4 regions of the Porphyromonas levii genome follow, and region 1 is predicted to be linked to each of the others. Evidence: riboswitches for the same ligand, from Rfam matches in the RefSeq annotation. Region 1 holds a riboswitch; each other region holds the start of a gene.
What was found. Region 1 has a riboswitch for cobalamin ahead of IX315_RS08250 (TonB-dependent receptor plug domain-containing protein). Riboswitches for the same ligand answer to the same signal wherever they lie in the genome.
Positions count from the first base shown of each region.

Region 2: it holds a riboswitch for cobalamin, as region 1 does, so the genes downstream of both, IX315_RS00460 (sirohydrochlorin cobaltochelatase) here and IX315_RS08250 (TonB-dependent receptor plug domain-containing protein) in region 1, are expected to answer to the same signal.
Region 3: it holds a riboswitch for cobalamin, as region 1 does, so the genes downstream of both, IX315_RS05750 (anaerobic ribonucleoside triphosphate reductase) here and IX315_RS08250 (TonB-dependent receptor plug domain-containing protein) in region 1, are expected to answer to the same signal.
Region 4: it holds a riboswitch for cobalamin, as region 1 does, so the genes downstream of both, IX315_RS04805 (TonB-dependent receptor) here and IX315_RS08250 (TonB-dependent receptor plug domain-containing protein) in region 1, are expected to answer to the same signal.

Region 1 is NZ_JADRGN010000043.1:4,311-12,072, reverse strand. It holds gene IX315_RS08260 (cobaltochelatase subunit CobN) at 1-1,678, opposite strand, end outside; gene IX315_RS08255 (HmuY family protein) at 1,682-2,281, opposite strand; gene IX315_RS08250 (TonB-dependent receptor plug domain-containing protein) at 2,301-4,289, opposite strand; cobalamin riboswitch at 4,401-4,605, opposite strand; gene IX315_RS08245 (dihydroorotate dehydrogenase electron transfer subunit) at 4,829-5,608, shown strand; gene IX315_RS08240 (dihydroorotate dehydrogenase) at 5,614-6,528, shown strand; gene IX315_RS08235 (glycosyltransferase family 2 protein) at 6,617-7,663, opposite strand; gene IX315_RS08230 (glycosyltransferase family 2 protein) at 7,687-7,762, opposite strand, start outside.
Region 2 is NZ_JADRGN010000001.1:106,492-114,253, forward strand. It holds gene IX315_RS00450 (hypothetical protein) at 1-1,163, opposite strand, end outside; gene IX315_RS00455 (TonB-dependent receptor) at 1,179-3,542, opposite strand; gene IX315_RS00460 (sirohydrochlorin cobaltochelatase) at 3,535-4,482, opposite strand; cobalamin riboswitch at 4,536-4,746, opposite strand; gene IX315_RS00465 (hypothetical protein) at 5,552-5,974, shown strand; gene cobA (uroporphyrinogen-III C-methyltransferase) at 6,242-7,498, opposite strand.
Region 3 is NZ_JADRGN010000021.1:8,857-16,618, forward strand. It holds gene IX315_RS05730 (DUF4494 domain-containing protein) at 1-371, shown strand, start outside; gene IX315_RS05735 (YggS family pyridoxal phosphate-dependent enzyme) at 375-1,034, shown strand; gene IX315_RS05740 (hypothetical protein) at 1,120-1,464, shown strand; gene IX315_RS05745 (YiaD family glycine zipper/OmpA-like lipoprotein) at 1,495-2,172, shown strand; cobalamin riboswitch at 2,274-2,465, shown strand; gene IX315_RS05750 (anaerobic ribonucleoside triphosphate reductase) at 2,508-4,907, shown strand; gene nrdG (anaerobic ribonucleoside-triphosphate reductase activating protein) at 4,945-5,424, shown strand; gene topA (type I DNA topoisomerase) at 5,894-7,762, shown strand, end outside.
Region 4 is NZ_JADRGN010000015.1:37,493-45,254, reverse strand. It holds gene IX315_RS04810 (LTA synthase family protein) at 1-1,938, shown strand, start outside; cobalamin riboswitch at 1,976-2,186, shown strand; gene IX315_RS04805 (TonB-dependent receptor) at 2,231-4,594, shown strand; gene IX315_RS04800 (hypothetical protein) at 4,610-5,899, shown strand; gene IX315_RS04795 (PepSY-associated TM helix domain-containing protein) at 5,903-7,363, shown strand; gene cobJ (precorrin-3B C(17)-methyltransferase) at 7,416-7,762, shown strand, end outside.

The sequences.
Region 1 (7,762 bases):
CTACTTGCTTGCCTGGGATAAATTCGAGGTTACCATGGGTGCCGAAGTGTACTAGTGCATCGGCTTGGAATCCTTCGTTGATCCATAGGTATTCAGCAATGTAACTATGAGGGGGTGGTAGTTCCACTCCATGTACCATCTTGAACTGGTCTTCGGTAAACGATGGTGACTGCTGTGGTAGAAGTACGATGTTGCCATATTGCAGCCTTGCTACGGCGATTGCGGGTTCACCCTTGGGGGTGAGTGTATTCATGTAATCCCCAGGCGCTACACCGTATTGCTGTACCACCTCATCGTACTTTGAGGCATGTAGGCGTTTCCCAACCCACTTCTCGTAGTCAGAGACCGTGATGAGTTGAGGATGCTCGTTTTGGATATACTCGTCAAGTAGTTTGCCTGAGTAGTTGCGCCATATAGCGCCTTGCTTATTGATTTCCTTAGTAAATGCTTCTAACGAACTGGGTAGTCCATCTACATTATAGCCCTCACTTTGAAGCCTTTTCAGGAAGTTGTACAATGAAGGAACTACCTCCAGACCCGCAGCTACCAAGGAGTTGTTGCCTGGTCCTCGGAAGTATACAATGGCTACTTTCTTATCGGCATTGCGCTGTTCCCTCAAATGCATATAGCGATCCACAGTCTCCATAAATTGTTTGATGCCCTCGGGCTGTGCTTCTACTGTAACAAGATTATCGCCTTGGGCTTGTTCTGTGGCAATCACCATTGGGAGTATTCCACCGTCTAGTTCGGCTAGGGTTACTCTTGCGGTAAGGGATCCTGCAGATAGTCCTACTTTGTCCTCCAGCCATTGGTCCTCGGTCTCACTAACCGGAATAGGGCAGAAGGTAGGTATATTGTGCTGGGCTAACCAAGTGTCCCCTTCGTTGGTAGCAAGTCGCCCCATAGGAATATACACTAGTCCATCGGGGTGTATCTGTGTGAGAAGATCTAGCCGGTGTCTGGTAGAGAGAAAGGGATAGACATTGTAGCCTATTTTAGTGAGCCCCTCTATCAGTGTGTCTACGTGAGCTCTGTTGCCTTCCAATGGTGCGAGCGTGCCCGAGATAAGAGCTAAGCGCTTCCCTTCGGGGTGGTATAGACCTTTGCTTTTAAGGTATGCAGTAAGCTCATCAGCGCTTTGGAAATACTCTTTGTCGCTAGTGTAGTAAAATAGATCTTCTGGTATGATTTCAGGCGCCTTTGCCTTGTGTGAAAATAGTTTCTTAGGGTCTAGTTCTGCTCTGATATACCTTAGGAGGTTACGGAAATTATCTTTGCTACGATGTATATAGTAGAGGTTGAGTTGTTCTCTTTGCTCATCAGTGATGTTGTGACTCTGAATGCGATTGCTTTGCATCACATAAGAGTAAATAGGGATGCCCTTTTGCTTCGCCTTCTCAATAGCTTCTTGCTGTTCGTCAGTGGGTCGGAATCCAGCGCCGAAAATAAGAATAGCGTCGTAGTTAGGAAGACTAGAAGCCTCCTCCTCTGGTACTGAGTGTACTTTTATCTGCCAGTCTTCATTGGCGTATACGAAGTTCGATGCCTGATACGCTGGGAAGTGGACGAGTGCGATCTCAGTAGGAGCTATATAGCGGCGGTACCCCCATAGCAATCCAAGTGCCACTATGATTGTCCCTATACCGATAAGGAGGAGACTTCTATTCTTCTTTTTCATACTTTACTTCTTAGTTGGCGTGAAAGGGTATTCGTACCTCATCGTGATGTGTTTATTCTCAAATGATACCATCTGTACCTTAGCAATCTTGCCATTGGCACCTTTTACAAGGAAGATAGAGTTGTCGTACTTGTGAGGAGGACGACCACCACTTGCTAGCCAACTTTGCAGTAGCACATTGCCGGGTACCATTTCAAACTGTGGCGGCATAATAGGAGCGCCTTTGTCGTTTACTTTAGCGACACGGATACTCTTATCCACTTCCCAAGAAGCTCCTGCAGGGATAGCCATTACAGCTCCAAAGGTAAGTTCTTTTGTCTTAATAACACCGCCCTGTCCTTTGCCAGATGCCCCACCATTAGTGCGGGGGTAGTGACCTCTGAAGGCAATATCCCATCCCAAGTTGTTGTTATAATCTGCGTCACTTACCGTCACTACAGTGCCTTTCTCGAAAGAGAAGTAGACGAACTTGCCGTAGTTGGAAGCGTCGATGACGACCGTCTTTACCTCCGTCGTTTGGGGGGTATCCTTCTTGTCGCCTTTACACGAGGAGAAGCCCAAGAGAGCTAATCCAATCAAAAAAGTAGTAGTAATCTTTTTCATTGTAATACTTATTAATTATTTAGAAGTTGAAAGTAATCTTTCCGAAGAATCGTCTTCCCGGATCAAAGGTTGTCAGATCTTCTGGATCCGTAAAGTTGAAGATGTTTTGCACCCCAAGTGAGAGCGAGACATTCATATCTCCCTTCTCCCAGGGTGTCATCTGTGCAGTAGCACGCCATAGAGAGTATGCACTTTTTGTGCGTTCTTCTACAGTGATCTCCTCTTTTCCCGTAGTGCTATTGATGCTTTTACGCTCCTGGTCATACATCTTTGGGGATATCCATCGACCTGAGATAGTGAGAGAACTTTGCTTCCCTAGTAGTCGTCCTCTAATAGAAACTACACCACTCGCAGAGTGCTTGGCATTGCCCTGAAGCTGCAGCCCATTCTCCATATTGATAGCATCTGTGAAAGTGTAATTTGCACGTATAGCTAGCCAAGAGAGAGGATAGATGTCGGTGTTGACCTCCATGCCCCTAATCCTTACCTGACCAATATTCCTGTATCTTAGCTCCGTCCACTCTTCTCCGTTATCATTTGTGACTCGTACGAATGAGGATTGTATCTTGTCTCGTAGGGTATTCTGATACACCTCACCACTTATGGCGAATGAGGGCATACGGTATTCAAGAGATAGGTAGCCGTATTGTGAACGCTCTGCCTTGAGGTTAGGATTACCGATGTTGTGAGATACTGCTCCCATCATGAAGTCGGAGTAGAGTTCCGTATTATTGGGTGCCTTGAAGCCCATGCTATAGCCCGTTCTCACCTTGAAATACTTAGTAGGAGCGTACATTAAATTAACCTTAGGGGTGAAGGCATTCCCAAATGCTGAGTGGTGAGTGTACCTTGCTCCACCAGTTAGATTAAGGATAGGGAGTAACTGCCAGTCACCCTGAGCAAATAGGTTGAGGTCGTATACCTGTCGTGTCTTAGTCTCTTTGCCAAACTGGATATCGCTATAGTCCTTATTGATATTCACCTCAGTACCGCCAATAAACTCCAGTTGGCTGAGGGGCTTAAGTATATCCGTTAGTCTGATTGTGTGCTGATGAAACTTAGCATCAGCAGGCTGTGTCTTACCTTTTATTATGGTATGGCGGGTATAGTGGTCAGCAAAGTAAGATAGGCTTAGTTTATGTATGCCTACTGTGTGCTCACCTAAAATACTATAAGAGAAGTTACTATTCCGATACCTATCTTCCTTAATACTAAGCGGTGGATTGAACTGGTCTTGAAGAAATAAGTCAAGGCTTCCAGTTAACTGTGTAGCCCCTCTCTCCCACCATAGTTTTTGCTGTAGACTATAGTTGCGATACGGATTAATAGTGTAGATCTGCTGATTCTCGGGATTTAGGTTGTAGCCTTTTGTGCCGAAGTAGTATATTGAGGTGCGTCCCGACCAGACACCATGCTTGCCTCCTATACTGAGATCTGCTATGCTGTTATTGAACTTCCCATACTGGAAAGACCCTGAGCCCTCAAGCTTACGTGCCGGTTTCTTGGTGATGATATTGATAACCATGCCGATGGCATTAGAGCCATAGAGAACCGATGAAGCACCTTTGACGATTTCGATCTGTTTTATGTTGCTTTGGGAGATACGGCTAAGGTCAATATTCCCTCCTGGGGTCTTAGCAAGACGTTCTCCGTCCACGAGTACGAGAATGTAGCTATTCTCCAGTCCTTGGGCTTGCATATTGATGCCTCGACCATCCCTTTTGAAGGAAAGCCCTGGTAGGTTATATTGGAGGAGCTCGGTTATATTCTCAAAGTTGCTAGATGTTATCTCTACATCCCCAATGACGCGAGTTAGTATGGGCGCAGCCGATATAGCCTTGGGCGTTCGTGTCGCTGTTACGACAAATTCATCGAGGTACTTATCCCACCGCATTGTACTATCATTGTGCTCAGGAGCGGTGTAGTTCATATCGGTTTGGGCATACAAAGAAGTCCCTACAATAAATATGAAGTTGAGCAATAGGAAGAGCTCGAAAGATTTCTTCATGGTTATACAAATAGTTCCTATACCATACCAAGTGCTAGTAACTTGCCCATCTATAATAGTCTAGACCACTTAACCTCACACCCGGAATAGTTAGTGAAAACATTGCTTTCAATAAGTTATTACGCTTTGGCAGGTCTCCTGGCTTATTCCATCAGCACACAGAGCCTTCCCATCCTATTGTCTTGCAGAGTATGGACAGTGGCTTACGGATATCTACATGCCTTTATAGAATTTACAGTAGCGGGTACTGCTCCAGACTTTCACTGGATTCCCTTTTCAATGAGCTAGGAGGAACTCCATAGCTTATCACCAAATTTTATCGCTGCAAAGGTAGAGATAATTCTAATCGTGTGCAACCTTAAGGGCGCAAATAACTATTAGTAGAACCCTGAAGTAATGCTACTTGTGAGAAATACATGACAGCATACTCTGGATAGGCTCCGTATAGAGAAGCATCCTTCTCTATGCGGAGGATGTGGGTGAAAGGGAAATTATAGTTAATTTTGTAGGCAATATGGGAAGTGGGTATTGGCAATCGTATGAAGAAGGATATATTTGATATTGAAATGGAGCTGGTGGGACGGGAAGTCTACTCCGATAGACTTTTCTTGGGTCACTTTGCGCCTACCAACCGTGAGCAAGTAGTACCAATTTGTCTGCCTGGGCAGTTCGTGGAGATACAGGTTAAGAATTGCGATGGCGTGATGCTTCGCCGCCCTATATCGGTCTACGCAGCAACCGAGAGAACTCTCGATCTACTTATTCAAAATGCGGGTAAAGGCACAGAAGTATTATGCAATGCTCCAGTAGGGAGTCGGTTCAATATCCTATTGCCCTTGGGTAATACATTCCGTATACCTGAGGCAGGAGCCCGTCCGCTGCTTGTAGGTGGCGGAGTAGGGGTAGCCCCTATGTATGCGCTTGGTTGTGCTATGAAAGCTAAGGGAATCGAGCCTACTTTCCTTCTAGGAGCTAGGAGCGCGGGGCACTTCTCCGATCTTTCTCATTTCGAGTCTGTAGGGGAGCTGTTTATTACTACTGAAGACGCTTCTCTAGGGGAGCAAGGATATGTGACTCAGCACTCGATATTAAGAGCACAGAAGTTTACACATACATATATGTGTGGTCCTACACCGATGATGAAGGCCGTAGCTCGTTGGGCACGCGAGGAAGGCATCCCATCTCAGGCATCGCTCGAAAATCACATGGCTTGTGGTATAGGTGTGTGCCTCTGCTGTGTAGAACCGACAGTAAAGGGACATAAGACGGTTTGTAATGATGGTCCTGTATTTGATACTACCGAACTACTTTGGGACTAAGCGCTATGGAGAAGAATCTAGTGGTTAGAATAGGAGAGGCGGAACTGAAGAATCCAATCACAGTAGCTTCAGGTACATTCGGAGATGGTCTCCTAATGAATAGGATCTACGATGTCTCTTGCTTGGGAGGAATTTTTACTAAGGGAACCACGCTAGAGCCGCGCGAGGGTAATGCGCCCCAGCGTATGGCGGAGACTCCTTCGGGAATGCTCAATGCCGTGGGCTTGCAGAATAAAGGGCTGGAGTACTATGTTACCCAAACGTATCCTGAAGTGATGAAGTTAGGCACCGAGATTATTCCTAATGTCAATGGGTCTACAATAGACGATTATATCGCAGTGGCTTCGGCAATGGATAAGTTGGAGGGTATTCGTGCGATGGAGCTGAATATCTCTTGCCCCAATGTGAAGAATGGGGGTATGGCTTTCGGTGTCTCTGAGAAAGGAATTGCTGAGATTGTCTCAGAGATTCGGAGGGTGTATAGCCATACGCTTATTGTAAAACTCTCGCCCAATGTGACTGATATAGCTCGTATGGCGTGCATAGCCGAGGAGTATGGTGCGGATGCGGTGTCATTGGTCAATACTTTTCTTGGTATGGCGATAGATGCGCATAAGCAGAAACCTATCCTTTCGACTGTGACAGGTGGGCTTTCGGGACCAGCCATTAAGCCAATTGCCCTCCGTATGGTATGGCAAGTAGCCCGTGCAGTACATATTCCTGTGGTGGGGATTGGAGGCATTACCAATGGTTTGGATGCTATCGAATTCATGCTGGCAGGGGCAACTGCCGTGCAAGTGGGTACTTACAATTTTGTGGATCCTCTCGCTCCACAAAAGATGATAAAGGAGATTGAAACCTATTTGGAGCGTTATGGCATCAAGGATGTAAATGAACTCATAGGTGCTCTTGAGGTCTAAGCTAATAAAAAGAGTGCAAATACAAAAGAGACCGTTGCATAATGCCTTTGATACAAAGGCTAAGCATTATGCCATGGTCTCTTTGTGTTTAATTAGAGTCAGGCTGCTCATTATTCTGAAAATGCTGTTTGACTTTTATTTTTTTTCTCTTGAGAAGTTGTTTGACACGTATCCAACGCTTGACAGCTTGGTAGTTTCGAGCATAGAAAAGATATTTTCGAGCCTTAAATGGGTAGTAACCACCTTCCTTCAGTCTCTTGGTTATATATTGCAAATCATCGGAAAGATTTTCTTCTATTTCATTACTTTCTTCCTTGCACGAGATGTGCAGATGCATATGGTAGGTCAGACTATACAATATGCTTGTTTTGATTAATGGTGGATATGGATAAGACCATTCTGAAAGCATAATATCAATTACCTTCTTGTATGATATTGCTGCCTTTCTGTTGTAGGTGTTCCAAATACTTTTTGTTATTGAGTTCTCATGCCTATAATAAACATATAGCGTTTGGTTTATTTTTACCATGGCATTTATATGTTTTATATATCTTATTACAAATACTTCATCTTCTGCAATAACTACCCCAGGAGGAACTATTATTCCGAATTCCTCAATGATACTTTTCTTAAAAACGTACATCCACATTGAACAACTCCCGAGTATTTTATAATTATTAAGGATGTCCTTTTGGCTATATACTTCTGAATTATCTTTTACTATTGTTTTATTTGATTCATGTTTCCCACTTATAGTTCCAACTTCCGAGTATTGAATTTGATAGAAATCCAAATTGTTCTCGTTTATAGCTTTCGTAATCTCTTCTATGTAGTTGGGAAGCACGTAGTCATCTGGATCACAAAATGTAATCCAATTGCCAGTGGATATGGATATTCCTGTATTTCTTGCTGCAGATACACCTTGATTTGATTGCTCAATATATTTGATATATGGGTATTTGCTGATATATGGTTGGGCTACTATATCCGATTTGTCAGGTGAACCGTCATTTACTAGTATAATTTCGTATGGTTGTAAAGTCTGGTTCACTAGTGAGTCAAGGCATTTTTCTAAGAACTTCTCTGCCTTATATATTGGTATAATTACTGAGATTGTAGTAGGTATATTCATCATTGTATAAAGTATTATATCATTAGTTATATAAAAGTACCCTCAAATCGCTCTGGGAGCTTTACTACCTTGGGGGCAGAGTAGGGCATCATAGGCTTATTG
Region 2 (7,762 bases), on a different contig from region 1:
TCTTTATCACTGATACCGAGTAGAGCATAGTCCTTCTCCACCACGATAAGTTGGGTATAGTTACCACCTTGGCTAAATGGAATACCTTCAATACGGTACTGCTCTTTAGTCTCCAAATCCACAACAGCCCAGAAGAAACGGATAGGATCTCTCCAGCCTTTTGCCCCAGTATAAACTGGATTCTCCAGATATACAATTACCTTGCTGCCCTTCATGTGGTGCATTGTGATGATCTTACTATGCTCCATGATATCAATCTTGAAGTTAGGATCTGCCTTATACTCCCCTGCCTTGATACGCAAGATATGACCATGCTGTTGGCTTGAAGAAGTTGCCCCCTCATTGGTCGTGTTACAAAGCATATAATAGTCCCCCTTGGCATCAAAGAAACCATGGTCTTGCCTTAGAGAACCAAAAGAGACGAATCCAGGACGGTGTGCCCTAGTCTCCTTCTCTACATGCTTAACTGCCATTGTTGCGAGGTCAATAGTAGCGGTAAAGAAGTATCCATGGCTATCTGGCTTCTTTTCCGACTTATCCTTGTTCCTATCCTCAAGCCTATAGTTGTACAATAGCACATTGTCGGTCCTTCTGAGTGCCATCAAACCACATGAGGAGTACATATCCTTTTCGCCAAGCTCTTGAGGGAACTTCAGCGTACCTTTCGCTATTACCTCCATCTTTTCGGCATCCACCTTCACCCAGTTCACAGACAGCTTATTTTTAGGCGCGCCCACCATGATCAATGTCTTATCATCCAGCCACGCATGTGCAAATCGTCTATCGCTCAGTTCATTAAGTGGGAACTGCTTAACAATCGCAACATTCCTGTGAGAGATCTTGTACTTCCCAAAGTTATAATCCCTATTCAGGCTATAATAGTAACCTTTGTGATAGATTACGAATGGTGTGATACCCGATTTCTCTGTTTCAGCTCCTTTATTACGAATGTCATACTCCCCCTCTAGGAGGGTTGGCATCTTTTTCACTACGTGAGGGTCTTGTTTTGGGGTTGAAGAAGTACCCTCCCCTATAGCTAGCCACAAGTCATACTTAGCTGGGAGAGAATCTTCGAAGTCATCTGGTGCTTCCTTTTTGCCACAGCTAGTAGTCATGGCAACCATCAATATTGCCACGAAAGAAATTAAAAACTTACACTTCATAAAATGTATACTCAATTAGTTTATAAATGTTGTGAGCTTAACAAATATCGAACGACCAGGCTTTTGCAGTTTGTAGTTGTCGTAATTAATCTCATCAAAGAGGTTATTACAATTGACAGAAATAGTTTGCCTACGGTTATTAAATGCCCAAGTCGCACCTACGTTAGTCGTCGTCTGAGTGGGTATCAGTGCTTTAGACTCCTTAGCCCCAAAGGCTGCCCAAGTAAGATAGAACCAACGCACATATCCAAATGAGGCATTCAACCTCAACTGGCTACGCTGTACTCCAAAAGGATGCTCCAAAGAAACACCCATACTCGCATTGGCATAGAAGAATGGCTTATTAGGGATACGGTTGTTATAGGTAATATCGAGTCGACCATCCGAAAGCCTCTCACTCCTATTACGTTCATCCGTATACGTTGCATTGACACCGAAGTCCAAGAGGTGCTTATACCGGTACTGCACATCTACCTCACCTCCCAGCACCCGAGCAGCGCCGACATTCTCATAAGTACTTATATCATCACTCGTAATCTTACGCCGTATGTAATTGGTCACATCGCGCATAAATAACGCTGCCTCATAACTCATTTGGTGCGCCTCACTTATCTGAATATTGCCATAGAGTGCGACATTCAGGTTGTGTGCCTGCTCTGGCTTTAGCTTGAAATTAGGGTAAATACTTGCGCCATTGCCCAGAAATTCGCGCGCAGTAGGAAGCCTTGTAGCACGCTCATAGGAAGCCTTTAGAGCCACCTCCTTTGCGAAGGTCACCCTAGTGCCCAGACCAAAACCTATTTGGTTACGCGTGAGATTAGGTTCCACATCCTTTGCCCCAGTAATCCAAGACATATCCTTTTGTTCCATCCTGGCTCGGAATATGTAGTCCTTTAGGAACAAAGTAGAATTGATCCTATCACCCCAAAAGTATCGACTGTACGAAAGCCCCAAAATATGGCGCGCGAGGAAGTCATTGGTCGGCACAAAGGTCTTATCGTAGTCATCGCTTCGCTTATTTTGATTGGCCGTTAGCGTATAATTAAAGTTGAGTGAACTAATTGGCGTCAGATGATATGCCAAATTAGCTCTTAGGATAGTAGTGGGGCGCTTAGTATGCCTGAGTATCTTATTGCCCCGCCCCATCACTTCGTTTCTATACACCTCTTCGTACGAGCCATCCCAACGGTACTGCCTAAACGTAGTATCAGCATACAAGATATGCTCCCAAGTATGAGACGCAAAGAGCTTAGCGGTAAGCCCTTTTACCAACCAGTCCTTCTTACTATAGTTTAGGGAGAGACGAAGAGCATCCCTATGCCTCTCGGCGGCTCCAATCACCCTTTGTTGGCTAAAACCAGTCTGTATCTCACTACGGCTCTTAGCATAGTAGACTCCTACGAGAGCTTCATCCGCCCATTTTGTCTGCGTAAATCCTACCTGTAGTTCTCCATTTATAGAGCAATAGCCATCGTGGAAGCGACGATAGTCTCCTTTCTGAAACTCATTTTTATCAGCATTCCAGACCTCCACACCTTTCATCATATAATCATTACGGGAGCTGGTATAGCTAGCGTCTCCTCGGACAGTAAAGCCATTATCGTTGTGCCTATACGAGCCATTGATATCGGCACCATAGGTATGAAACGAACCTCCATTGACAGAGACATCCAAGAAGTTTTTGCTTTCCTTACGGGTAACAATATTCACAGCACCACCTAGCGCATCAAGCCCCAGTTCTGGAGGGACAACCCCCTTGTACACCTCTACTCTATCCACAATATTAATAGGCAGATTGGCAATATTCGCCCCGCTCCCCAGAGACGTAAGAGGTACACCATCAATAAAGTACCGTATCGCATTACCCCCTAACCCACCTAGCGAGAGATCGAAGCTCGAGCCAATACCGCCATCTTCCCTGATACGCACACCACTCGTGTACGACATGAGCTGATTGAGACTACTATTGGACGCCACATATGGGCGGATACTCAAACTCTTAGCTGCATACACCCCCTCCTGCATCTGCTGAGTGTGGTCTGGGCCTACCACGAGCACCTCGCCGAGGAGCTTATAATCTTCCTTGAGGCTAAACGTAATATTGGTATCCTTATCCAACTGCACCTTCTGAACCTCTGTCTTATAGCCAAGTAGAGCAATCTCAAGCGTATATCTGCCTGGGGTTAACTTCATACTGAATGCGCCCTTGGCATCCGTTGCACACACTTTCCCTCTGCCCTCGATAGAGACAATAGCATAAGGGAGTGGTTGGTGTCTTTTATCATCTACCACCCTACCGCTTAGCACAAAAGACTGTGCCAACGCTCCAATAGAGTAGATGAGACTAAGGGCTAACGATAATGCCAGTCTATTACTCATCGGCATGGAGTTTTTCGCCTGTAACCTCATAGACCTTCTTCTTCTCTCCAATCAACACTCGTCGATGATTGGAGTAGAAGTCAATCTTATCATTAATAACCTTCAGTATCTGTGGCAATTCTCCTAAGCCCTGAATAGTTGCTTCCACTTCGTAACCCTCCTTCGTTAATAGCTCCTGCCACTCTCCAGCAATATCCTCCTTTGCATGCTCTCCGGCTACAATCATAAGAGGTCTGAGCAGTACTTTTTTGAGCCCTGAAGCCTTAAGCCTCTGTAATGCTTGTTCGAAATGAGGATACCCCTCTACACATCCTATCATAATATTAGTATATCCTCCAATTTGAAGCATGTGATCGAGCATCGCATACTGTGCTGTAGCGACATCATAAGTACCATGACCTACCCATATCGTAGCCACATCTGGTTGCGCACCCTCTGTCATTACCTTTAGCATCTCGGAGTAGTCCGACTCATGATAGAGCAGCGGGGTTGCTACCCTTAGCCTTTTGAAGAGACCTTCTACCTGTTCTGCCTCTTGCCTTACCGATACCATCTCTACGCCATTAGTCAGCGAAGTAGAGATGATAAGTACATGGGTATAACCATCCTCATGTAGTTTATTGAGCGCCTGAGAAGGATTCAGCTTAATAATACCCTTGTGGTCGGCAAGTCTTTTAATAATAATCCTAGAGGTATAAGCCTCACGGACCTCAAGGTTGGAGTGCTGTAGTTTCACAGCTGCATTGATGGCATCTAGGGTAAGCGCCCTAGTATCATCGTGTGTCGTACCAAAGTGCACCATCAGTATGGCACCCTTGTCTCCTTGTTCGAGGTTTTCAAATAGGGGGTCACGCTCAAAGACTTTGTTCTGAGCATAGAGATCTTGATTACATAGCATAGCCACAACGACACAAACTGCCGTCAGTAGAAAACTTCTCATGGGTTGAAAAAAAATCTCAAAATAATACCAGCACTCTGCTCCCCGAAGTGCAATAATACTCATTGGACATGGCAGGTCTCCTGGCTTGCTTACCTCGGACGACCTTCCCATCTTTATTCAAGACAGTGGTTGAATAGATTATCCGAAGGCATAATAATAGCTTACAGTAGCGGGCACTGCTCCAGAGTTCCACTGGATTCCCTCTTATGCACCATATAAACAAAGCGAATGCTTCTGTGCATCACCATCTCCACGAGTGCAAATGTAATAGTTTTTTTTGATGATTCTGAATTTTTCTCAATATGATTTAGTGAATGAACGATGTGTTAACACCCTAATTCGATTGTGGACCCCAACTATTATCCAATCGAACAATCCTATTAACTACCATAATTGTCAATCACTTAATACAGACAGAACACACAATCGTAAGAGTGGATACACATACGACTCATAACGAAGACGTATCTCATCAAAAATAGCTCGCGCAATCACCAAAATTTATTCCTAGGAATAAATTTATTTTTCTCTAGGAATAAAAATATTTATCTGTACAAATAAATTTATTTATTCCTAGGAATAAATTTCACTACTCTGGCGAGCCACAACTGTCGCTCCCCTGAGCGGATTTACCAACAACGCAATATGCTGTACTATAATATATTGCGATAATAATATATGAAGGTTGCTACCACTAAACTGCAATCACACCTGCGAATTCTGTGCTGAGAAATAATATTGCACTCCACTGTAGATGCTCCTAATACCTTATGTAGATTATCTTTTACCTTTACACCTTCTGTTATATTACACTTTATTTTGACTATATTGTTGTTGTATTGATTTTATTTGTATGTTTGCACCAATAACATATCGATTGTTTAGTAAAGCATTTTTAATCTATAAAGTTTGTATCTATGAACAGAAAGACAATTGCTTTCATGTGTACAGTTTTCTCAGCTTGTACACTATTGCTATTTAGTGTTTCCTGCTCTATGAGCAGAAGAGACGTTGAATCCCATTGATATTGATGTTTATGTTTTCGTGCAAATATTTATAGTCTATGATTATGAAAGCAAAGATAGTTTTATTCGTTATTTTCTCCATCCTGACGCTTTCGCTCAGTGGATGTTATCGATATAGCAAAGAGGAAACCCCTGAGTACTTTAGAAGCCAAGAGAGAGATCCTCTCCTCATCGGTAAATGGCGATCATTTAACCCAGAGACTCAAGAGTTATATGGGGATTACATTATTGAATATAAAGCAAATGGGGAATGTATATTTTCCGATATTAGCGATAGCGGGAGAAAGATTAAGCACTACTTTTACACAAAAGACAGTGCAATCTTTATTCTACTTATGGGTGATGGCTGCAAAATTGGCAGAAGTGTCCACAAACAGTTATACCGATTTGAGAAGAATAATACTCTACTCTATACCGGATGTGATGTGACTGGAGAATATGAATTCTACCCATTTAAAAGACTTTAGCATAGAGGAGTAAACACATTGGATGTGTAACAAGGAGAGAGTATACCAAAACTAACTCCTCTATTGGATGGTCTATGTATCTATAAAAGGACAGCTACTATCAGCAAGCAAAATACTTACTGATAGTAGCTGTTACAATAAGTTGAGAGAGGGATAGCGTGACACTGGAAAGCATCGCTAATATCACGCGTTATGCGAATCTGCCCCTAGCGAGGACGTGGGGTTGCTACCCCGTAATTTGTGATCACTCATGCATTTTGTAGAAGATCAATGTGTCTTCTTGGCAGGTTTTGTGGCTCCTGACACGGCATCGTACTTAGAGGAGAACGTCTTGGCCTTATCTCCTACTAGATAGGTTGCCACTTCGTTATAAGACTTTAGAGTAACAGCTTCGTAGCCCCTACTTTTCAGCAAATCGGTTATAGATTCCCCCAACGTAATAAGAGTAGTATTGTCGCCTATGAAATTTATTCCACTCTCTTGGCAGGCCTTGAAGTAGGCTTCTACACTTTTGGTATTAGAGAATACCATGTGGGTAAATCCGACACTCTTTAGAAGCTCTAAATAGTCTTGACTATAGAGATCTACCCTAGTGCTAGGGAACGTCTCAGCGAGTAGCACATTATCCTCAATCCTCGGGCAGAGCTCACTCACTTTTCGGTTCAGCGTAATTGCCAACACCTTAAGTTCTGGAGTAGGCTCTGGCATCTGATAGTCTTTGACCACCTCTATAACATCTCCCACAAGAAAGAGCGCTGGTGTCAGATGCTCATAATCGGCAAATGTAGGTGTGAAGTCTTTGATGCTCCCACGTATAACCTTTTGAGCTGGCAGAGTACCATTACTGATAATTACTGCAGGTGTTTCTGGAGATAGCCCCTCAGTAGTCAGGAGCTGGCAAATCTCAGGAACGATGCGAGCGCCCATATAAAATGCGATTGTACCACCTAGCTCTACGAGCGACTTCCACTTGAGGGCGTTCTGAAGGTTTTGGTCTTTAGTACTTGCGGTAACAAGGGTGAATGACCTAGCCAATGCACGATGAGTTACAGGGATTCCAGCATAGGCAGGAGCTGCAATAGCCGCTGTCACACCAGGAACCACCTTGACTTCTATATTCTCTTTGGCTAGAGCGAGTAGCTCCTCACCTCCGCGCCCGAAGACAAAAGGGTCACCACCTTTGAGTCGGACTACGAAATTGCCCTTTTTGGCTTCGTCAATAAGGAGTCTATTGATTTCCTCTTGCTTCATAGAGGGGCGCCCCGCTCTCTTGCCCACAGGAATAAGTCGGACATCCTTACGGCAGTGGAGTAGTATCTCTGGATTGGCAAGGGCATCGTAGAGCACGACATCTGCCTGCTTCAGTGCCTTTACTCCTTTCACAGAAATAAGCTCTGAATCGCCAGGACCAGCACCAACAAGATGGACAATCCCCTTTTGGGCGAAAGCACTAGAGAAGCCCCAAAAGGCAATAACGAAAGATAGTAGAGCAAATCGCCTACAAGTATAAAAGTGAGTATTCATACAATTGATATTATATTGATTCTTCTAATCTTCATCAAGAGACATAACTTCCTCCACTCGGAGGGGACTCATACTTCTATAGGTATCTATAGAAAGCAAGGTCTCTATCGATTCAGGGTTCAAAATTACTCATTTTCTAAGATATGGTGTGGCGAACAGCCGTGAATGCCGAATTAATTCATAGGCATTGCGCCAGCACATATATGCTCTACTCCACGTAAGATGTCCCTCCTCGATAACAGATGAAGGCAAATTATCGTAAGA
Region 3 (7,762 bases), on a different contig from region 1:
AGGTGAGTGAGAGCTACCTTATCGATGCAGAGACTTTTACCGATGCGGAGGCTCGTATGGCCGAAGAGATGAATGGCAGGGGTAGCTTTGTAATGGATAGCGTAAAAAAAGTACGCCTCTACGACCTATTCATCGATGATAAGAGCGAACGCTACTATAAGTGCAAGGTAGGCTTTATCACACTAGACGAGAAGGCAGGTGTGGAGAAAAAGAAGTACGTACAGATGATTGTGCAAGCGGATGATATTGATCACGCTCTAGAGAACCTCCACAAGGGGATGCAAGACACACTAGGCGAGTATGACGTAGCTAGTGTATCCGAGACGCTCTATATGGATGTATTCAAGTATCAGATAAAAACAGAGGGATAAGTCGTGGATATTAAGGAACGACTGGAAGCCCTACAACAGGAGCTACCAGAGACCACTAAGCTAATAGCCGTATCCAAGTACCACACCCAGGAGGAGGTACTAGAGGCATACGAAGCCGGACAAAGGCGCTTCGGAGAGAATCGTGTGCAGGAACTACTTCCGAAGTACGACGCTCTGCCTAAAGATATTGAGTGGCACTTGATAGGCACACTGCAGCGTAATAAGGTAAAGTATGTGGTACCCTTCGTGCACATGATTCACAGTATCGATAGTGAGAAGCTACTTCAGGAAGTGGAGAAGGAGTGTATCAAGCAGGGGCGAAAGTACCTCCCTGTATTACTGCAGATACATATATCTGGAGAGGAGACCAAGCATGGATTTTCGCTAGAAGAGCTACAAGAACTAATCAATAGCGATCGCCTTAGAACCTACCAGCATGCTCAGATATCAGGCATCATGGGTATGGCTTCGCTGACAGACGATATGGAGCAGGTCGAGCGCGAGTTTGCACAGATGAAAGCACTCTTCGACGACCTACGTACTGGTGCTTTCAGTGAAAGCTCACACTTTACTGAGCTCTCAATGGGTATGACACACGATTATCCTATTGCCGTAAAGCATGGTGCAACCATTATTAGAGTAGGCAGCGCAATTTTCGGTTAATTTATAGATTAGAATAGACAACATATCGGATATTTTCCTACTTTTGTGGTGTAGTATTATAAGACATAGCTAGAGATAAAGTTTTATGAATGAGATAGACAACCCTTTTAACCTCGAGGAAGAAGACCTCGATTGGTACGACGAAGAACTTCTCGAGTTTGTCAGAGAAGAGACAGCTGAGATAGAAAGTATCACAGAGCTCTTGGATCAGGATATCTTGTATCTCTACGAGCTTTGGGAAGAGTACACAGAACAGCTAGATGGCGAGGAGGAAGTCGTAGAGGTAGAACCCGAAGACTTCCACGAATATGCGCTTAAGAGTGCAGCTGAGGACGAACAAGACATCTCCATATCTGTGGAGGACATGGTGCTACTCATCCAGTTGCAACAAGAGTTCGACGTCTCTCTCGAAGAGGACGATGACGAGTAGGATTAGTATTTATTTTAATAGTTAGATGTTATGAGTAAGATTAAAGGTTTTCTAAGTGTAAGTATAGTTACCATCGGTTTGATACTGAGTGGTTGTGGTGCTAGTAATTCTCTAAAGGGCGCTGGTATCGGTGCCGCAGCAGGTGCCGCTATCGGTGCTGGCATAGGTAGAGTAGCTGGCAATACTGGTATAGGTGCTATCATAGGCACAGCCATAGGTGGTGCGGCTGGTGGTATCATTGGCAACCAAATGGATAAGCAGGCGAAAGAGCTAGAGCAGCAGATTCCTGATGCTACTGTAGAGACCGTGAATAATGGTGAGGCCATCCGTGTTACATTTGATAGCGGTATCCTCTTCCCAGTAAACTCTAGTACGCTTAACGCTAGTTCGCGCGAAGCACTTCGCAAGTTTGCTGAAAACATGAATGCCAACCCTGATACGGACATCAAGATTGTGGGTCATACCGACAAGACTGGTAGGTATGAATACAACATGCAGCTATCCCGTGAGCGTGCGATGAGTGTACTCAACTTCCTCCGTGCGCAGAGGGTAGAGAGCGCTCGTATGATGGGTGAAGGTGTAGGTCCAGATCAGCCAGTCGCCATGGGCGATAGCAAAGCTGACCTAGCTAAGAACCGCCGTGTAGAGATCTTTATCCTCCCCAATGCCAAGATGATTAAGGAGGCTAAGGAGGCTGCTAAGAAGTAAGCAGACACACGCTAGACATACATTTTATATACCCCCTCGGTAGATTGGTTAGTGCCAACCTACCGAGGGGATTCTTTGTAACTTTGGATAGGGATACAAAAATAAATCGTTACCTTTGTGGTGCTATAAACAAGACGGAGGTAAGGGAAACTGGTGGAAATCCAGTACAGTACCCGCTGCTGTAAGTCTCAGTAATACTCTGCTATACACACATAAGCCACTGCCTACTAGAGGGTGGGAAGGCGTCGTAGAGTGAGACGAGTCAGAAGACCTACTTCGGCTCTGTTACATCTAGTATATTTTTTGTTGAACCATTACTTTCGGGAGTTAAAGTTATGACCAATCCTATCAAGTACATCATCAAGCGCGATGGAGTCCAAGAGGCGTTCGTCCCTACCAAGATAGAGAACGCCATCCTAAAGGCCTACGTAGCGGCAGGCTACACCGACCATTTCGTGGAAGTCAAGTCGGCTACACTTAAGATTCTTAGCCGTATAGATAAAGATGTGATATCCGTGGAGGAGGTGCAGGACATTGTGGAGAGTGAACTCATGCACTTCAATCCTGATGTAGCCAAGCGCTACATCCTTTACAGGGAGTGGCGCAATACTGAGCGACAGAAGAAGACAGCTCTGAAGCAATCATTGGATGGTATCGTAACTATTGACAACAACGATGTCAACCTCAGCAATGCCAACATGAGTAGTCATACCCCATCAGGACAGATGATGACTTTTGCATCGGAAGTAACTAAGGACTACACCTATCGATACCTACTCCCTACCAAGTACGCCGAGGCGCACCGTAGGGGTGACATTCATATCCACGACCTAGACTACTATCCTACCAAGACGACCACCTGCGTGCAGTACGACTTGGCAGACCTATATGAGCGAGGATTTCACACCAAAAATGGAGGCATCCGTACCCCCCAGAGTATTCAAAGCTACGCCACACTGGCAACCATCGTATTCCAGACCAATCAGAACGAACAGCATGGTGGACAAGCCATACCAGCTTTCGACTTCTTCATGGCACCTGGAGTGTATAAAACCTTCGTGAAACATGTGGCGGATCTACTACAATTTGCACTCCAGACGGTAGACGAAAGCGTGGATATAGAGTCTAAAAAGGCTAGAGAGCTAGTAGCCCAACACCTACACTCCATACTCCCCTCTTCTACCGAAGTCGATCATCTGCACGAGGCGATATGCGAGGAGTATTATGAGCACCTTAATCGTCGCCTTCTTGTGAAGGTCATCGAGAAAGCCATAGAAAGGAGCCGACGCGATACCCATCAAGCCATGGAGGGCTTTATCCACAACCTCAATACCATGCACTCTAGAGGTGGTAATCAGGTGGTATTTAGCTCGATTAACTATGGCACCGATACTTCTCCCGAAGGTCGGATGGTAATGGAGGAGCTTATGAAAGCGACCATAGAGGGTTTGGGTGACGGCGGAGAGACCCCCGTCTTCCCTATTCAGATATTTAAGGTAAAAGAGGGCATCAACTATTCCGATGCAGACTACGAACTAGCGCTGAAGAACTTCGATAAGGCGCTGGCAGGGGAAGTATTCTTCTCTTGTCCCAACTTCGACCTCTTCCTACGTGCCTGCGATACTACAGCCAAGGCACTTTTCCCCAACTTTGTCTTCCTCGATAGCACGTTCAATCGTCACGAATTGTGGCGAGAGGACGACCCAAAGCGCTACAAATACGAAATAGCTACAATGGGATGCCGCACGAGGGTATTCGAAAACCTCAATGGCGAGAAGACCTCTATAGGCAGAGGCAACCTCTCATTCACCACCATCAATCTCCCAAGACTTGCGATTGAAGCCATGCGCTATGCCGAGGAGCACTCCACGCTCCATACCGACCAAGGTACACTGAGGAGCATGGCGGTAAATAAACTATTCGAGAGCCTACGCGACCTAGCCCGACTAGTGGGAGAGCAGCTCTATACCAGGTATGAATTCCAAAGAAGTGCCCTGGCACGCCAATTCCCCTTCATGATGGGCAACGATGTATGGAAGGGAGGTGCCGCCCTGCGCCCCAATGATAAGGTAGGCGATGTACTCAAGAGTGGCACACTCGGCATAGGTTTTATCGGAGGGCACAATGCCATGTACGCTATCTACGGAGAAGGTCATGGCACCAACGATCAGGCGTGGGAGACCCTCAGACAGTGCCTAGTAATCCTCAACGAAGTGGCTGGAGAATTAAAGGAGAAATATCACCTCAATTACTCTGTCCTAGCAACACCGGCAGAAGGATTATCCGGACGCTTTACCCGAATGGATAGGAAGCGATACGGGATCATAGAGGGCGTAACCGACAGAGACTACTACGTCAATTCTTTCCACGTAGATGTCAAGGAGCAAATCACTATTGCCGAGAAGATAAAGCGTGAAGCACCATTCCACGCACTCACTGGTGGCGGACACATTACGTATATAGAGCTCGATGGTGAGGCGAAGAAGAATGTGCGTGCTATCTCCAAGATAGCAAAGCTAATGAAGGAGCAAAACATTGGCTATGGCTCTATTAACCACCCAATAGACACATGCCAAGAGTGCCACTACAAAGGTATCATCTACAGTAAATGCCCAATCTGTAAGAGCGAACATATTCTGAGGATGAGGCGCATCACTGGGTACCTTACTGGAGATCTGAGCTCGTGGAACTCCGCTAAGCGTGCGGAGGAAAAAGACCGCACCAAGCACCACTAACAAGTACACCAACGCCCATCCGACACAGTCTGGCAAGATGAGTCTGAGAATATTGAATATTATGCCCGAGACCATACTAGATGGCGAGGGGATTCGCTACTCTATCTACTTGGCTGGTTGTCGTCACAATTGCCCTGGCTGCCATAACCCCGAGAGCCATAATCCCCTAGCGGGAGAGGTGGTGACCAAGGAGATGATAGAGCAAATCATAGAGGAGATTCAAGAAAATCCTATGCTAGATGGCGTCACCTTTAGTGGTGGAGATCCCCTCTTCAACCCAGAAGAATTTCTGCCACTACTTCGGACCATCAAGCAACGCACACAGATAAATATCTGGTGCTATACAGGCTTTACCTACGAAGCTATCAAAGACCACCCACGCTACCAGCCGCTATTGGAATATATAGACGTACTGGTAGATGGGCGCTTTGTAGCTAGTCTTTATGACCCCCGACTCTCCTTTCGGGGCAGTAGCAATCAGAGAATTATCAATTTGGCAGAGAAACGAAAGCCATAAAGCAGCTGCCCTAATGGCTCTTAATAGGTCGGTCGACGTTTTAAGCGTAACCTCTTCTGCCCTACTACCCCTCTTGCATCTACACATCATAGAACGCCCCACCCTTATTCTGCACAGTAAATCATCTATTCATACCGAGAACAGGGGAAACTGATAGGGGCAGCGCATACGCTCCTCCCCTACCTCACCGATTGCCCTCTACTGAGCAAAGAAAGTTTCTCCCTAGAGAGACTCCAGTTTCTCCCTAGAGAGACTCCAGTTTCTCCCTAGAGAGACTCCAGTTTCTCCCCAAAGGGACTGAAACCGCAACGGCGATGACCTTAATAAGAGTATGCTTCTACACAAAACCAAGACACCGAGCTAAGTATAGGAGGAGCGGAAGAGCAATTATTTTGCGCTATTATATATAATGTGTACTTTTGCACGGAATTTAAGTTTCAAGCGAAAAAGATAGAAGAGTAGTATCAATATGGCAAGTAACCTCCTGATAGTTGAGTCCCCAGCAAAATCCAAAACAATTGGAAAGTTTTTAGGCAAAGACTTCCAAGTGCTTTCGAGCTACGGTCACATCCGAGACTTGAAGACTAAAGGTATGGGAGTGGATCTCGACAATAACTTCGAGCCCCAGTATGAAGTTTCGGAGGATAAAGAGAAAGTAGTTCGTGAACTAAAGTCGGCTGCCAAGAAGGCAGACAAAGTGTGGCTGGCAAGTGATGAAGACCGTGAGGGAGAAGCTATTGCGTGGCACTTGGCAGAGGTATTGGGACTGAATAAGAAGGAGGAGAACCGAATTGTATTCCATGAGATTACCAAGACGGCAGTAGAACAAGCATTGGCCAATCCACGCTCGATAGACGTGCAGATGGTAGATGCCCAGCAAGCCCGCAGGGTACTAGATAGGATTGTAGGGTTCGAGCTTAGCCCCGTGCTATGGCGCAAGATTAGACCTCAGCTATCTGCTGGGCGTGTACAGTCCGTAGCTGTTCGTATCATCGTAGAGCGTGAGCGTGAGATCAATAGCTTCGAGGGCAAGAGCAGTTTCCGTATCCGTGGGCTCTTTGTGACAAGCAATGGAGAAAAGGTCACGGCAGAGGTGGCACAGCGACCCGAGACTGAGGAGGAAGTAAGAGCAATCCTAGAGGCTCTTATCGATGCTAATTACACGGTGGGAAAGATAGAGGTAAAGCCCTCTAAGCGTAAACCAGCAGCACCCTTTACCACTTCTACACTCCAACAAGAGGCTTCTCGCCGCATGGGCTATCCTGTAGGGCAGACTATGCGTCTGGCGCAGAGCCTATACGAGGCAGGACACATTACTTATATGCGTACCGACTCGGTCAATCTATCGGACTATGCCGTTGCCACGAGCTGTGCTCTTGTGGAGCGCGAATATGGGAAGGAATTTGTCAAGGCACGCCAATACAAAGTACATACCAAGGGGGCTCAAGAGGCACACGAAGCTATCCGACCTACCAATGTGGAGGTAGAGAGTGCTGGTACCAATAAGCAGGAGCGTGCCCTATACGATATGATTAGGAAGCGTACACTGGCTTCTCAGATGGCCGATGCCGAAATGGAAAATACCACGGTAGAGATACTATCCGGTACTACCACCACTTTCGAGGCGAAGGGAGAGGTAGTAAAGTTTGAGGGCTTCCTGAAAGTCTACCTAGAGGGGAGTGACGACGACGAAGAGCGAGAGGAGGGAGGACTTCTACCCAAGATGAGTAAGGGCGATGCGCTCTCATGCGAAGAGGTGGAGGCACGTGAGCGGTTCAACCAACGCCCTGCACGATATACCGAGGCCTCTCTCGTGAAACGGCTAGAAGAGCTTGGTATAGGACGACCATCGACCTACGCACCTACGATTCAGACCATCCAAAAGCGTGAGTATGTGACTAAGAAGTCTACAGATGGCGAAAAACGTGATTATCTAGAACTTAAACTCAAAGATAATAAGATCTCTAAGCGTACCAAGAAGGAGGTCTATGGTGCCGATAAGAATAAACTCTTCCCTACGGATACGGGTATTGTGGTGACCGACTTCCTCGTGGAGCACTTCCCACAGGTACTCGACTACAACTTCACGGCTAAGGTAGAGGAGGAGTTCGATAATATAGCAGCAGGGAAAAAGGAGTGGAATAGCGTCATCGCTACTTTCTACAACCTATTTCACGATAATGTAGAGACGGTGATGGCGGAGAAGAGCGAGTACCGTGTAGGTGAGCGCCAACTAGGCGAAGACCCTACTAGTGGTGAGCCTGTCTTTGCCAAGATAGGGAGATTTGGACCTATGGTACAGATAGGAGCAGTTGATGAGGAAGGAAAAAAGCCTCGC
Region 4 (7,762 bases), on a different contig from region 1:
GTGATGATGCAGGCGTGTCGTCTCCTTTTTTACTTTTTCAATAAGGGCTTTTTCAAAGAGATTAGCGCCGATCAGCTATTCAACCTTATGCAAGGGGGGTATACCCTTGATATGGTGGTCATTGGTTATGGTTTTCTCCTCTACTATGTATTGAGGCTTGTTGGTGGACTATTGCCTCTTAAGGTAGAGATGAGCCGATGGTTCAAGGCGCTTCAAGATCTTACTTACTTTGTCCCCTTTACGGTAGTATTATTCCTTAATATCTCTGATATTGGTTACTTCCCTTTTGTCTTGAGAAGGGTTAATATGGAGGTGTTTTCGGAGTTCGAGGGAAAGAGCTATGTGGGTCTTTACAAGGACTTTATTATTGAGCACTGGCCGCTCTCGCTCTCATTCGTTATATTGCTGCTACTTGGTATATTGGGTTATCGATTGATTCGCTTCCAAAGGACTGAAAAGATGGCTCTTCCGATTTGGCTAAATATACCACTATCTATGGCTCTGATCGTCTTTATCTTCTTCAGCATGCGTGGGCGCTGGGACTTTGAGGGTACACCCGTTGCACTCGATAAGGTAGTCAGTCGGATGAGTAGTCAGGATCAATATCCTATCCTATTGAATACACCAATTGCGCTACTAAAAGGTACAGAAGCACGGCATGAATATGATTTTTATACCGATGAGGAGTTACCTCATATCTTCACCCCATACTACCAAGCTACACCTCTGTCTGAGAATGATTCCCTCTTTGGCTCTATGCGAGGGCGGAATGTGATGGTCATCATCATGGAGAGTATGGCGAGCGAGTACATTGGCTTTCTCAATCAAGGGGTAGAGGGGCATACAAGTAGGACTCCTTTTCTTGACAGCTTGCTTCCTCATACCCTATATGCTCGTTATGGTTTTGCCTCTGGCAAACGGTCGGTAGAGTCTTTCCCCTCTATATTTGTTTCACTTCCCTCTTTCGGTGGTACATTCAACGATAAAGATTGGGAAATGTCCAATTATCAGCACTTCAATAGCTTCGATACAGGACTTCCATTGGCTCTAAAGCGTGAGGGTTATACCCTTAAGTTTTACCATGGAGATAGTGAAGGCGCTATGGGATTTTTCCCATTTCTCCAAAAGCTTGGGGTAGACCAACAGTATACAGGAGACGACTATCTGGCTCAGCATCCCAATAGCAAAGGGGATATGTACAGTGAGTGGGGTATTCATGACTTGCCCTTCGAATTAGCAATGGCTAGTGATATGGATAATCTGAAGGAACCTTTTGGCGCCTTTTTCTTCTCTCTCTCTAATCACTATCCTTTCAAAGTGCCGAAGCAATTTAATGATCAATTTAAGGGCGGTTCTCTGCCAATACATAAGACAGCGGAGTATGCCGACTATGCCTTATGCCAATTCTTCGACAAAATTAAGGATGCTCCGTGGTTTCAAAATACGCTCTTTGTACTTACAGCGGATCATACCAACCAGACTGATCTCCCTGCCTATGACAATTTGGCAGGGCACGCAGCTGTTCCAATTGCTTTCTATGATCCTCAAGGTAAGCTGAAGAGTGAAATCAATGAGTACGTGGTGCAGCACGCCGATATCCTGCCTACGCTCCTCTATCTAACTGGGAACACTGAGCCAGTCCTGAGCTATGGTAATAATGTATTTGATAGGTCGGTAGAACACTTTGCGCTCAACTACTTTGGGGGGCAATACTTGCTCTTTACTAAAGATGCAACTATTGCAATGACCACAGCGAGTAATATAACAGCGACAAGCCCAGTGAAGCACCTGCAGACGGATGTAACGATTGAGCCTTCAGAAAAGACGGTAGAGCACTATTCTAATCTACTTCGTGCTATTGTCCAAGATTATAACCATAGGATATTCTCTACCTCATTTTCTGTGAAAGATGTTTTGCCAAAGGGAAAGGAGAGGTAGTCAATTCTCTTTTCGTATATACAATAAATAGTGTTACCTTTGTGGAGTAAGTTGTGGTGATGCTCGGAGATAGCCTATCTCAAGAGCATAAAAGGGAATCTAGTGGAAGTCTAGAGCAGTGCCCGCTACTGTGAGCTTCGTATCGCGTTTGGGGTAATCTACATAATGGTGTCACTGTCTGGTAACAGATGGGAAGGCGTCTCCAAATAGGAGCAAGTCAGGAAACCTGCCATTGCTATTTATTTGTACTCTCGGGGGCAAGAGTGCGTAATGTTGCATCCTCTTCGATTTTATGAAGAATAGCTTGTTGAGACCTATTTGGGTCGTTTGGACTTTGGTGCTGTCTTCGTGTCTCGCCACAGCTCAGGTCACTGTGCGTGGTCGGGTGAGTGACAAGGATGGGAAGGCTTTACAGGGAACCTTTATAAAAGTAGATGGTACTATTCGTGGCGTTGCTGATGCTGCGGGTGAGTATGCTATTGAGCTAACCAAGGGGCAATATAAGTTATCCGCCTACTTATTGGGGTTTGGAGAAAAGCAGCTAGTAGTAAGGGTGGGGGATAAGCCGATTAGGCAAGACTTTGTCCTGGAAGAGGACTACAAACTACTCCGAGAGGTCGTTGTCAGTGCTCCTACCTATAAGGAGGTAATGCAGAATAGTTCGTTCTCTGCCACGAGTATAGATGTCCATCCTCTTGTGGCATCGGTGAGCAATCTCAATAAGTTGGTCAACCAATCCTCAGGCGTAGTGATACGAGAAGAGGGTGGTGTAGGTTCGGACTTTGACCTCGCTATCACAGGGCTTAGTGGCAATGCCATTAGGTATTTCGTGAATGGCGTTCCGCTGTCTTCGCTTGGGAGTGGTGTGACGCTAGCGAATATCCCTATCAACCTTGTGGAACGCATGGAAATATATAAAGGGGTGGTGCCTCCTGAACTTGGGTTAGATGCCTTGGGTGGGGCGGTGAATATCGTGACAAAGAGTAGTCATGCAAATTATCTTGATGTCTCTGCAGAAGCAGGCTCATTCCACACATACGGAGCCGATGTGAACGGTCAGTATCAGCTCAATAGGAGTGGTCTCACCCTTAGGGGCATTATGAGTGTAAAGTCCTCCAAGAATGACTACTTAATGCGTGGCGTAGAGGTGTGGAATGAAGCTGCTTATGAGTATCAGTTGGGGGATTATCGTCGCTTTCACGATGGCTATAGATCTCTTTTCTCCCAACTTGAACTAGGTTTTACGGGTCGTACATGGGCAGACGAAGCTTTTGTAGGTATCTCATATACTAGTAGTGCTAGTGAGCTACAGACAGGATTTAGCCAAAACCTAGTGATAGGGCAGGCACACAGAGATCGTAGTGCTCTGAGGTTTTCAGGGAGGTATAGCAAGAGAGACCTATTTGTAGATGGGCTCTCCCTAAATCTATTCGCATCTCATACCAATGACCATATCTTATACACCGATACCGCTTATAGGCGTTATGCTTGGGATGGTAGTTATGTAGAGACGAATTATAGTGAGCTGATGCGGCGAGGGAAGATGATTCGGGCTACTGAACGCCCTACTGATGTACTACGTGCTAATATCGCCTATCAATGGTCACGAACAGGGACGGTCTCTTTCAACTATACGCTTACAGCGAATAAGAATAAGCGAACGGATCGCCTCGATGCCACCTTTATCCCTTCGGAAGATTATTTGGCAAGGCATATCTTGGGTGTTTCGTATGGGCAATATCTGTGGGATGATCGTATCAATACTACTCTATTCCTTAAAGATTATATCTTCCATGCAGAGGTAGAGCAGTCAGATTATTATTGGATTACGGGTGCCAATGAGGTGGAGCGTAAAGCTACAAAGAATCACCTAGGATATGGACTAGGCGTGAGAGCTACGTTATTCCCCGAGCTATCCCTTAAGGGGTCGTATGAAAGAGCGGTTAGGCTCCCATCTGCCAGGGAGTATATGGGTAACGGAGCCAATATCTATCCTAATCTACTCCTCCGACCAGAGCAGGCTAACAACTTCAATCTGGAGGTCTATGGGGCTTGGCGCTTTCAACCAGAGCATAAGTTATCCTATAAGGGCAACTTCTTTGTCCGTGATGTGCAGGACTATATCCACAGAGTGGTTTCGAGTGATACCGAGAGTAAGTATGAGAATGTAGGGGTTGCGCGTGTGATAGGAGGTGAGGCTGAGGTCGGTTACACCTATCAGCACTTATTAGACTTTTCTATGAATGCAACCTATATTGATGAGCGCAATAGATCTAAGACCAAACCCAATGGTCAGCTAGATATTACGTATGATAATAGGATTCCGAATAAGCCCTTTTTCTATACCAATGCTCTAGCAGCAGTAACGATGATGGAGCCCTTTGGGCTTAAGCATAGTTCGCTAAGGATAGATGGCTCTCTCTCATATACACACTGGTTCTACCTTACTTGGGCGGCTTTTGGTTTAGCAGAGTCAAAAGCCCTAGTGCCAAATCAGTGGAATACCAATGTGGGAGCCACCCTATCTTTGGCCGACAACCGATACTCCCTATCATTGCAGTGCAATAACCTCTTTGATAGAATCAATTACGATAACTATATGCTTCAGAAACCCGGGCGAGCCCTATTCTGTAAGTTAAAAGTATTTATTAACTAATTAATAACAATGAAGATGAAACGACTACCTATCTTTTCAGTGTTCTTAGCTCTGTTACTCGTCTTTGCTACAGGTTGCGATGACAGTAATAAGCCTAACCCTAAACCAACTCCTAAACCAACCCCAGAGGTTACTGGTATGGAGTATGACGTATGGATTGCCCTTGATGAGGGAACCTCTTCCGCTGCAAAGCAAGATGCTCATGCCGTGAGAAGGGTTGCCAGCCTTGAGACTGGGGAGTATGATATCAAAGGCAAGGGTGTTGAAACCTTAAGTTCAGAGATGACTCCTAATGCTATCTACCATGATGGCTACTATTATAGTGTATCACGTAAAGGGGACTTCGGTAAATACAAAATTACTGATGCTGACGTGAAGGTGGTGAAGAGGTTCCCACTTAAAGAGGTGCTAGACCGCCGCTTCTCTCACGTTTGGCTCGATACCAATACGCTTGTTCTCTTTGGCTCAGCTGGAGAGAAGCATGTTGTGAATTGGGTCAAGATCAACACCAATGATATGAAGGTGGTAGAGAAAGGTATCCTAGATCTGCCTGCACCAAAAAAGGGTGAACAATTCAATTCATCAGGTCTTGCTGGCTATCGTAAAAGTGACAATGTTATCTTGTATACATACGTTTACGATATAAATAAGAAGAAGGCGATGGATGCGAAGGCGAGAAAGGATTTTAATCTCTCTGTTATCGACGCCAAGACGATGAAGGTCGTAAGTACTAGTACCGAGACTCGTGCAGAGATGCCTGCATCAACTTCTTTTGGTGAAACGAGACAGAGCAAGGCTTTCTTTGATCAGCAGGGCAATTATTACCTAGCGTGTAATTCTGTCAATGCGGGCTCTAAGTCTACAACTCAGCAACATGGCTATATTCTTAGAGTTAAGGCGGGTGAAAAGGAGTTCGACAAGAGCTTCATCATTACGCTTAATGACAATAGCAAGATTGTGACGCTTCGTGAGCTTATGCCTAATGTTGCGCTAGCCTATCTCCAAAATCCACTCTATGCTACTGGAAAAGATGTCTGGAGTAGTAAGGATAATCCTTTCGTATTCTTCTGGTCAGTAATCAATCTTTCAACTGGAGCACAGACTCATCTAAAGGATATCCCATTTAGCACTGGTGGTAATTATGTAGAGCTAGCGGCTGTCTTTGAGGACTATGCTATCCTCGGAGCAAATACCAAGACGCAAACACAGTTTTATAAGTACGACTTCAAGAGCGGTAATATCACTCCTGGAGCTAAACTAAAGGAAGGATATTACGCTGACCGTATTGTCCCAATCAAGAAGTAAATCATGAAGGTCTGGTCTGGAGTACATAAGTGGTTGGGGGCATTGCTCGCTCCTATGATGTTTGTATGGTTCCTATCAGGGCTTGGTATGCTTTTCCTCGCTTTCCCAAAGCTGGGGGATCAGGACATAGTACACCGTGATACTATAGGTGGTGTACTGCCTAGTCTGCAACAGATACTGGCACAGGTGCCAGAAGGGGAGGAGCTAAAGCACCTTGAGCTTACGACACACTCAGGAGTACCTATTATCCAAGTAACTACAGACCAGCAGTCTTTACTATTTGTAGCTGACACCCTCTTCGCCCCTGTGGCGGAGAGCGGTGTTAGCTATTCTTATATCCAAGAGCAGGCAGGGCGGTGGAGTTCTTACCCAATCAAGTCGATAGATGAACTTTACCAATTGGATCCTTGGATTCCGTATAGTTCGCTTAAGGAGCATTTCCCTATCTACCGTATTAAGTATGATGATCCAGAGAAGAGCTACCTATACCTTTCTTCACAGACGGGAGAGGCACTTCAATATTGCACTCGGAAGGGAAGAATAGAGGGAGCCCTCAGTACAATTCCTCACATGCTTTACTTTTGGCAACTCCGTCAGAATAGAGATATCTGGCTCGCTGTGGTTACTATACTCTCTGGTTTATGTGCCATCATGTGCTTAGCAGGGATAGTTGTTGGTATCCGATATTATAGGTTCTCATGGAAGAGAAAGGGAAGATTGCAAAGTCCATACAAGAAGGGAAGCTATAGGCTTCATCATATCTCTGGTATGCTCTTTGGTTTCTTCGCAATGATGTTCGCCCTTAGTGGGCTACTTTCTATGCAGGATCTGCCTAGTTGGTTGGTAAAGGAGCACAATCCAAAACTAAAGAGCACTTTACGGAAAAGCGATAAAGTAGACTTCTCGAGCTTTGTGCTCGACTATCGCGAGCTCCTGAAGCTAGGCGAAGTGAAGGATATAGCGTTTGAGCAGTTCGGTACTCAACCCTATTACACGGTTACTTACCGTGATACTGTAGCTAAGTTTGATGCCACGAGTCCTTCTATAGAGCCGCTTTATCTTACAGAGAAAGTGGTGCTAAAACGGCTTAGTAGGCATATTGATAGTCCTATGAGTATAGAATTGCTGGAGACGTACGACAATTACTACGTCAGTAATATAGAGAGCGCCACCCTGCCAGTATACAAGGTGGTGGCTAGTGACCCCGATAAGAGTCATATCTATGTTACACCTACAGAGGCAAGTGTGCGGTACTTCAATACGAATAGTAGAGTGAAGAAGTGGATTTATCCTGCATTTCATAGCCTTCGAGTCAAGTACTTCGCTGAGCATCCAGTGCTTAGAAAGGGGCTGATTACTCTTGTCTGTATAGGAGGGCTAGTGCTCTCCGTTACAGGGATGATTATTGGAATACGCTTTTGGGGTAGACTTCTTCGGAAGAGTAAGATTAAAGCCAAAAAGTGATTACCTTTGTAGGTCGCAAAACTGTATTAGAGATTTGATAATTAGATAATATATGGGTAACAAAGGGAAAATATACATTGCAGGTATAGGTCCTGGCAGAGCTGATGAGATTACACCTGCTGTGCAGAGGGTATTAGGAGAGTCGGATGCCGTTGTGGGTTATGACTTCTACTTCCAATTTGTATTAAAATTTCTCAAGGAGGGAGCGGAGTGTATCGATAGCGGTATGCGCCAAGAACGTGCACGTGCTGAGCTTGCATTTGAGCAGGCAGAGCAAGGTAAGGTGACTTGCGTAATTAGTTCGGGCGATGCTGGTATCTATGGTATGGCTCCATTAATGTATGAGATGCGTGAGGAGCGCAGCAGCGACATTGAACTAGAAGTATTACCAGGCATTTC